2 regions of the Streptomyces sp. NPDC048516 genome follow, and region 1 is predicted to be linked to the other one. Evidence: riboswitches for the same ligand, from Rfam matches in the RefSeq annotation. Region 1 holds a riboswitch; the other holds the start of a gene.
What was found. A riboswitch is a leader RNA that binds a small molecule or an ion and turns the genes downstream of it on or off. The one in region 1 is predicted to bind S-adenosylmethionine.

Region 1 (4,407 bases):
ATATACGGCACCGGCGAGGCCCTGCTCAAGGCCCAGACCGCATATTTCGAGCGGTGGGGCGTGATCCCGCTGGAGCTGTGGAGCGGTTCGGCACGGGCGCTGATCACCCCGCTCACCGCGTTATTCGTGCACGGCAGCTGGCTGCACCTGCTCGGCAACGTGCTCTTCCTGTACGTCTTCGGCGCCATGACCGAGGCACGTATGGGCAGGCTGCCGTTCACCGCCTTCTACCTCATCATCGGCTACCTGGCGCTGCTCGGCTACGCGGCCGCCCACGCCACCTCGGGGCAGACACTGGTGGGCGCCTCCGGCTCGATCTCCGGCGTCCTCGGCGCCTTCCTCTTCCTGTTCCCCACGGCCCGGGTCACCAGCCTCTTCCCGTTCCTCTTCTTCCTGCCGCTGCGCTTCCCCGCCTGGATCGTGCTGCTGTTCTGGTTCTTCCTTCAGTGGCAGGCGGCGCAGGACGACCCCCGCGGTCCCGGCGTCGCCTACCTCGCCCATGTCATCGGCTTCGCGCTCGGCTTCCTGTACGCCTGGGCCCGCTACCGGAGAGATAGTGTGGGGGCCACCAGGGGAGATGACCGGGCGACCGAGGGAGAGAGCCAGCCGTGATCACGTCGATCGTGCTCATCAAGACCAACGTGGACCAGATCCCGGAGATCGCCGAGAAGATCGCCGCGCTGGAAGGGGTCAGCGAGGTCTACTCGGTCACCGGCGCCCACGACCTGATCGCCATGGTGCGGGTCGCCGCCCACGACGACCTCGCGGACGTCATCCCCGGCCGCATCAGCAAGGTTCCTGGCGTCGCCTCCACGGAAACGCATATCGCGTTCCGCACGTATTCGCAGCATGACCTTGAGTCTGCCTTTGCGATCGGGCTCGACGCGTAGCCCATTCGCTGCGCTTTGCTTGCGCCCCACGTTTTTGTCTTTTCCGCCGTGGGGGTTGCTCACCGTTTGCCGCCCGCTTCGCGGTGCGCCCGCCGTTGCGCCTGCGGCGGGCCAGGTCCGCTGCGGGGCGGGTTCGCTGCGGGGCGGGTTCGCTGCGGGGCGGGTTCGCTGCGCTGTGCCTCGGCTCGCTGTTGGGGTTTCTCGCCGTTGCGCCTGCGGCGGGCCGGGTCCGCTGCGCGGGGCTGTGGGTGCGGTGACGGACCTCCGGGGCAGGGGTGTGGGACTGCTTCGCTTTACGTCCCACACCCCTGCCCCTCCGGCCCGTCCCCTCCCGTGGGGGAATTGAGTGACGGGTGAGTGGGGGCCGGCCACTCGCAACCCGTTCACTTCAATACGAGCGACAAGGCGCACCCGGCCACCTACCTGCACCCCCACCTGGCTTTTCCCCACCCCTCAACGGGAGGGGACGGGCCCGCGCAGCGGCACCGCCCGCCGCAGGCGCAACGGCGGCAAACCCCCACGTCGGGACAGGCAAAGCACAGCGGACCGGCCCGCCGCAGGCGCAACGGCGGGCGCACCGCGTTAGCGGGCGGGAAACGGCGAGACGAATCACGACGGGAAAGCCGAAAACGTGGGATTAATCCGCGCTACGCGCCGGCACGCAACGGCCGTCCTCCGTGTGGTAGTTCCAGGTGGCGCCGTTCGTCACCAGTTCCTTGACCGCGCGGAGGAAGCGGTCGACGTGCTCATCCGGCGTGCCGACGCCCACGCTGACGCGGATGGCGTTCAGGGAGCGCTCGCCGGGGACCGCGTCGGGGGCGCCGCACTCGCCGGGGGCCTGGGGCTCGCTGCCGAGGAGGGTACGGACGAGGGGGTGGGCGCAGAAAAGGCCGTCGCGGACGCCGATGCCGTACTCGGCCGACAGCGCCGCGGCGAAGTGGGAGCTGTTCCAGCCCTCGACGACGAAGGAGAGGACGCCGACGCGTGCCGCGTCCTCGCCGAAGAGGGAGAGCACGTTGACCTCGGGCACCTCGGCCAGGCCGGCGCGCAGGCGGGCGATCAGCTCCTGTTCGCGGGCGACCAGGCCGTCGAAGCCGGCCTCGGTCAGGGCCCGGCAGGCCGAGGCGATGGCGTAGGCGCCGATGACGTTGGGCGAACCGGCCTCGTGCCGGGCGGCGGTGGTGTGCCACTCGACGTCGACTCCGCCGTCGGTCCGCCGGGAGACCTTGCGGCTGGCGCCGCCGCCGGCCAGGTACGGGGCGGCGGCCTGCAGCCAGTCCGCGCGGCCCGCCAGGACACCGGCGCCGAAGGGCGCGTACAGCTTGTGGCCGGAGAAGGCGACCCAGTCGACGTCCAGCTCCACGATGTCCACGGGGTGGTGCGGGGCGAGCTGCGCCGCGTCCAGCACGATGCGCGCGCCGTGGGCATGCGCGGCGGCCGCCAGCTCGCGCACCGGCCACAACTCACCGGTCACGTTGGAAGCACCGGTCACACAGACCAGCGCCGGGCCGTAGGGGTCGCGCTCGGCCAGTGCCTTCTCCAGGGTGTCCACCGCCTGCCGCGGGGTGCGCGGCGCGTTGAGGTAGGTCACCGCGACATCCGGGCGCTGCTCCCAGGGCAGCAGCGAGGCGTGGTGCTCGGTCTCGAAGACGAAGACCCGGGTGTGCTCAGGGAGTACGGCCGCGAGGAGGTTCAGCGAGTCGGTGGTGGAGCGGGTGAGGACCACCTGGTGGTCGTCACCGCAGCCCAGGAACTCCGCGATGGTCCGGCGGCTGTTCTCGAAGAGGTCGGTGGACAGCTGCGAGAGGTACCCGGCGCCGCGGTGCACGCTGCCGTAGTACGGGGCGTAGGCCGCCACGTCGTCCCAGACCCGCTGCAGCGCGGGCGCGCTGGCGGCGTAGTCCAGCGCGGCGTAGTCGACCTCGCCGCCGGTCACCAGCGGGACGCGGACGTCCCGGCCGAGGACGGGCAGCGGGGCACAGACGGAGCGGTCGGCGGCAACGGCGGAAACGGACATGGCGAACTCCCGTAAGAAGCAAGTGAATTCGCTGCGGGGCGGAGCGCGTCAGGGGTGCGCGGGGCGCACGGCAGGGCGCCGCAGCGGAAAAGGAAAAAGGATGCGGAAAAGGGGCCGTCGAGCCCTATCGCATTCGCTGATTCACGGAAGTTCTCCCTCGGGGACCAGGATCCCTGGCGAGGGATCCGCGCTTGCCGCAGACCTCGCTGCCTACGGCCTGGTCATCACCCGGGGCACCCCGCCACGGAAGGAGGGTTGCCGGACAGCGGGCCGGGGCCTGCATCGCTGTCACTCGTGACCTGCGCAGAATCATGCCATACGGGCAACATCACGCAAGCCCCGGTCCGTATACCGGACTGGGGCTTGCGTCACACGCTGCGTCACCGGGCGCTCAGGTGTTGCTGGCGGCCACCCAGCGCTCCAGCGCCTGCCGGGCCGCCCCCGAGTCGATCGCCAGGGCGGCCTTGTCGATACCGGCCCGGATCTGCCGGGCCAGCGGGGCGTCGGAGGGCTCCAGCGCGACCAGCGCCGCCGCGGAGTTCAGCAGCACCGCATCGCGCACCGGACCGGTCTCCCCGTCCAGCAGCCGGCGGGCCACCTCCGCGTTGTACGACGCGTCGGCGCCGCGCAGCGCCTCCACGGGCACCAGGTCGATACCCACGTCGCGAGGGTCGAAGGCCTCCTCGCGCACCGTGCCGTCCCGGACGATCCAGACCCGGGAGGTCGCGGTCGTGGTCAGCTCGTCCAGGCCGTCGTCGCCCCGGAAGACCAGCGCTGACGAGCCGCGCTCGGCGAGCACCCCGGCCAGGATCGGCGCCATCCGGGCGTCCGCGACGCCGGTCGCCTGGGCGCGGACCTTCGCGGGGTTGGTCAGCGGGCCCAGCACGTTGAACGTCGTACGGATGCCGAGCTGGCCCCGGGCATTGGCGACGTGCCGCAACGAGGGGTGGAACTTCACCGCGAAGCAGAAGGTGATGCCCGCTTCCTGGGCGACCTCGGTGACCCGCTGCGGGGTGAGGTCGAGATTGACGCCGAGCTTCTCCAGCACGTCGGAGGCGCCGCTGGCCGAGGACGCGGCGCGGTTGCCGTGCTTGACGACCCTGGCGCCGGTGCCGGCCACCACGATCGAGGACATCGTGGAGATGTTGACGGTCTTGGCGCCGTCGCCGCCGGTGCCGACGATGTCCACGCTCGGTCCCGGCACCTCGATCAGCCGGGCGTGCTCGTACATGGCCCGGACGAGCCCGGAGATCTCGGCGACGGTCTCGCCCTTGGCCCGCAGCGCCACCGCGAAGCCGGCGATCTGGGCGTCGCCGGCCTCGCCCCGCATGATCCGGTCCATCGCCCATGCGGTGTCCTCCGCGGCGAGGTCCCGGCCGTCGAGCAGGGCGTTGAGGATGCCCGGCCAGGTGTGGGCCGCCACGCTGTCGCCGCCGAGGGGGGTCGCAACGTTCATGGTCCACACTCCTGATTTGTCTCCTGCTTGTGTGTTCACCCTAT
Region 2 (4,407 bases), on a different contig from region 1:
GGCCAGGGAGCAGTGGGGCGACGGGAGGTCGGTCTGGGCGGCCGATGTGCCGGACCGGGATCTGGTGGTCGACGAGATCACCGTCGGCGAGGAGCGGGCGGCCGACGACATTGCGCGGCGGCTGGATCTCGCGCCGGGCGACGCCGTCACCGTGCGCCGCCGCCGGTTCGTGCTCGACGACAAGCCGGTACTGCTCGCCACCTCGTGCCTCCCCGCAGCTCTTGTCGCGGGCTCGGCGATCACCCGGCCGGAGACCGGGGCCGGCGGCGTGTACGCCCGACTCGCCGAGCTGGGCGCGGCTCCTGCCCGTTTCCGGGAAGAGGTCCGCTCGCGCATGCCGTCGGCCGAGGAGGCCGACCGGCTGCGCCTGCCCGCGGGCACGCCCGTCGTCCTCATCAGCCGTACGGCCGTGACCGCCGAAGGGCGCGTGGTGGAGGTCAACGAGATGATCCTCGACTCGTCCGCCTACGTGCTGGAGTACGACTTCGACGCCTGAGCCTCACGCCGCCCGCCGGGCCGCGTACTCCGGGATTTCCGCCATCGGGGGACGTTCCTCGGTGTCGACGTCCGTCGTTCGGGGGACGAAGCCCTGTTCCCCCCGGTCGAACTGGGTGAGCCGGGGGCGCACCAAGTGGCCGCGGGTCAGGCGGAGTTGAGCGGTGCGGTAGATCGCGGCGGCCATCCGGCCGAGAGCCTGGCCGTCCTGGTGGCGGTGTTTGCGGACGCCGACGTCCACCTGGGCGAGGGCATCGAGGCCGACGGTGTGCAGGGCGTCGACGAGCAGGCCGAGCTCGACGCCGTAGCCGACGGGGAAGGGGAGGCGTTCCAGGAGGGAGCGGCGGGCCGCGTACTCGCCGCCGAGGGGCTGGACGAAGCCGGCCAGCTGCGGCCAGTGCAGGTTCAGCAGCGGACGGGCGACCAGCTCCGTCACCCGGCCGCCCTGGCCGGCCCCGGCGCCCTCGGTGCCGGTCTCCAGCGGGCGGTCGTACATCGCCTTCACGAACTGGATGTCCGGATCCGTCAGCAGCGGGCCGACGATCCCGGAGACGAAGGCGGAGGAGAATTCGCGCAGGTCGGCATCGATGAAGCAGACGATGTCGCCGGTGGTGGCCAGCAGGGAACGCCACAGCACCTCGCCCTTGCCGGGGACGGCGGGCAGCCGCGGCAGGACGCTGTCGCGGGGGACGACCCGGGCGCCGGCCGCCGCGGCGACCTCGGCGGTGCGGTCGGTGGAGCCGGAGTCCAGCACGATCAGCTCATCGACGAGCGGGACCGGGCCGGTCATCAGCTCGGCGCGGATCACCGCCACGATCGCCCCGACCGTGGCCTCCTCGTCGAGGGCGGGCAGTACGACGCTGACCGTGCGGCCCGTCTGGTGTTTCGCCTCCAGCAGCTGCCCCGGCGGTCGGTCCGCGGCGGACCAGGAGCGGCTGCTCAGCCAGCGCTCCACCTCTTCCAGCACGTCTACGACTCCTCGGTCGCCGCCGGTGGGCGGCCTCTGTGATCCATCTCGCGGTTCGGACGACTATCTCAACCGTCAGTGCCTTCGGTTACAGTCTTGAACAACGCGGATGACCGTCGCATGTCGGGGTCCGCGCCACAAACGCCTGGGTTTCGGCCCAGCGCCATACCGCTCATCCAGAGGGGCAGAGGGATACGGCCCGTTGAAGCCCCGGCAACCCTCCAGCCGGTCTTGCCGCAAGGACGCTGACGTCCCGCGCGCGAGGCTCCCGGCTAGGGAAGGTGCCAAATCCGTCTCGTGGCGAGATTCGTCGCGAGGAAGATGAGGAGAAAGGGCCTCGCCTCCATGGCTGTGCAAGTCACCGAAAACACCCCCACCGTCGCTCTGGGCCCCGCCGCAGCCCTGTCCTGCCGCGAGTGCGGACAGCGCTTCGCGCTCGGCCCGATCTTCGCGTGCCAGGAATGTTTCGGGCCGCTCGAAGTCGCGTACGACCTGCCGAGCGGCGACCCCGAGGGCCTGAAGAAGCAGATCGAGGCCGGTCCGGACAACATCTGGCGCTACGCCCCGCTGCTGCCCGTCCCCGCCGACGTGGCCGACAAGCCCAACCTGAACCCCGGCTTCACCAAGCTCGTCCAGGCCGACCGGCTCGCCGCCGAGCTGGGTGTCACCGGCGGTCTGTACGTCAAGGACGACTCCGGCAACCCGACGCACTCCTTCAAGGACCGCGTCGTGGCGATCGCCGTCGAGGCCGCCCGCGCCTTCGGCTTCACCACCCTGTCCTGCTCCTCGACCGGCAACCTCGCCGGCGCGGTCGGCGCCGCGGCGCGCCGGGCCGGTTTCCAGTCCTGCGTGTTCATCCCGCACGACCTGGAGGCCGGCAAGGTCGTCATGGCCGCGGTCTACGGCGGTGACCTGGTCGGCATCGAGGGCAACTACGACGACGTCAACCGCTTCTGCTCCGAGCTCATCGGCGACCCGCTGGGCGAGGGCTGGGGCTTCGTCAACGTCAATCTGCGTCCCTACTACGGCGAGGGTTCCAAGACCCTCGCGTACGAGATCTGTGAGCAGCTGGGCTGGCGGCTCCCGGACCAGATCGTCATCCCGATCGCGTCCGGCTCGCAGCTCACGAAGATCGACAAGGGGCTCAAGGAGCTGATCGCCCTCGGCCTGGTCGAGGACAAGCCGTACAAGATCTTCGGCGCCCAGGCGGAGGGCTGCTCGCCGGTGTCCACGGCCTTCAAGGCCGGGCACGACGTGGTGCGCCCGCAGAAGCCGAAGACCATCGCCAAGTCGCTGGCGATCGGCAACCCGGCCGACGGCCCGTATGTGCTCGACATCGCCCGCCGTACGGGCGGCGCGGTCGAGGACGTCAACGACGAGCAGGTCGTGGACGCGATCAAGCTGCTGGCCAGGACGGAAGGAATCTTCGCGGAGACCGCGGGCGGAGTGACCGTCGGCGTGACCAAGAAGCTGATCGAGGACGGTGTGCTCGACCCGTCCCTGACGACCGTCGTCCTGAACACCGGTGACGGGCTCAAGACGCTGGACGCGGTCGCCCCGACCTCCGGGCCCACGGCCACGATCCGTCCGGACCTGGACGCGTTCCGCGCGGCCGGTCTGGCCCGCTGACGCTGCCGGCCCCGTCCGCGCACGAGCCGCCACCCTCCGCCACGAGGTCGCCGGCCCGTCCGCCACGAGGCCGGGCCACCGTCCCCGAACTCGTACTCCGCAATACCCGGAAGGCAGAACCATGAGCGTGAAGGTCCGCATCCCCACCATCCTCCGCACGTACACCGGCGGCCAGGCCGAGGTCGCCGCCGAGGGCGCGACCCTCTCCGAGGTGATCGCCGACCTGGAGCAGAACCACCAGGGCATCGCGGCCCGTGTGCTGGACGACGCCGGCAAGCTGCGCCGCTTCGTGAACGTGTACGTCAACGACGACGATGTGCGCTTCGAGCAGGGCCTTGAGACGCCGACCCCGGACGGTGCGGGCGTCTCGATCATTCCGGCGGTGGCCGGAGGCTGCTGATTTGCGCCAATTCCTGGCCTGCTTGACCGGAATTGCCCCGTCCGCCGGAAAGCGGACGGGGCAATTCCATGTTGTGAAAGGAGATATCATTGGGGTGATACCCCTCCCCTATAGCGCGTGCGTGTGCCGAACGCATATGAGACCGCGATCAGTTGTGCCCAAAGTGTGGGCAAGATTTGTCGCTTAGGTGAGCTATGCCCGGCCCGACTTGCCCGGGAGAACTGGGATTTCACCGCATATTGCCGATTTTCCGGCCCCAGATTTCTCGTCCGATTGACCTGTTGCGCTGGGCATCTGTGCAGATACATTCAGCGGCGGTCGACGCGTTCCGGCGCACACCCCACAGGGCTTTCACGGGGTGAGGTCTGACCCGGGTCCGCGGAGTGCGGTCCTGCGCAAGGGCCAGTAATAGGGGAGTTAGGCATGGCTCAGGGCACCGTCAAGTGGTTCAACGCGGAGAAGGGGTACGGCTTCATCGCGGTCGACGGTGGTGCGGATGTTTTCGTCCACTACAGCGCGATCCAGATGGACGGTTACCGCACCCTTGAGGAGGGTCAGCGGGTCGAGTTCGAGATCTCGCAGGGCCAGAAGGGGCCGCAGGCGGACATGGTCCGGGTGGCCGGCTGAGGCGCCGACCGACTGCTGCGTAGTGAAGGCCCGTACCCCCCCGAGGGGTGCGGGCCTTCTGCTGTCCGTAGTGGCCTGCCGGCAGCCCCTCGTTCGCGGCCCCTCGTTGGCGGCCTCTCGTTCGCTGCCCCCGTGCTACTCCTCGTCCGCTGTCCGCTGTCCGCTGTCCGCTGTCCGCTGTCGGCTGTCGGCTGTCGGCTGTCGGCTGTCGGCTGTCCGCTCTCCGCTGTCCGCTGTCGGCGGACGGGGAGGTGCTGAGTGCGGGCGGACCCCGGGGGACCTGCGCTCA

Region 2: it holds a riboswitch for S-adenosylmethionine, as region 1 does, so the genes downstream of both, thrC (threonine synthase) here and ACGFR7_RS15830 (aminotransferase class V-fold PLP-dependent enzyme) in region 1, are expected to answer to the same signal.

What each region holds. Positions count from the first base shown of each region.
Region 1 covers NZ_JBICWS010000007.1:6,957-11,363, reverse strand. Annotated here, with positions in the region: gene ACGFR7_RS15840 (rhomboid family intramembrane serine protease) at 1-612, shown strand, start outside; gene ACGFR7_RS15835 (Lrp/AsnC family transcriptional regulator) at 609-890, shown strand; gene ACGFR7_RS15830 (aminotransferase class V-fold PLP-dependent enzyme) at 1,528-2,907, opposite strand; SAM riboswitch class IV at 3,090-3,207, opposite strand; gene trpD (anthranilate phosphoribosyltransferase) at 3,299-4,363, opposite strand.
Region 2 covers NZ_JBICWS010000014.1:63,700-68,106, reverse strand. Annotated here, with positions in the region: gene ACGFR7_RS25830 (GntR family transcriptional regulator) at 1-496, shown strand, start outside; gene ACGFR7_RS25825 (glucosyl-3-phosphoglycerate synthase) at 500-1,462, opposite strand; SAM riboswitch class I at 1,632-1,790, shown strand; gene thrC (threonine synthase) at 1,808-3,091, shown strand; gene ACGFR7_RS25815 (MoaD/ThiS family protein) at 3,213-3,491, shown strand; gene ACGFR7_RS25810 (cold-shock protein) at 3,915-4,118, shown strand.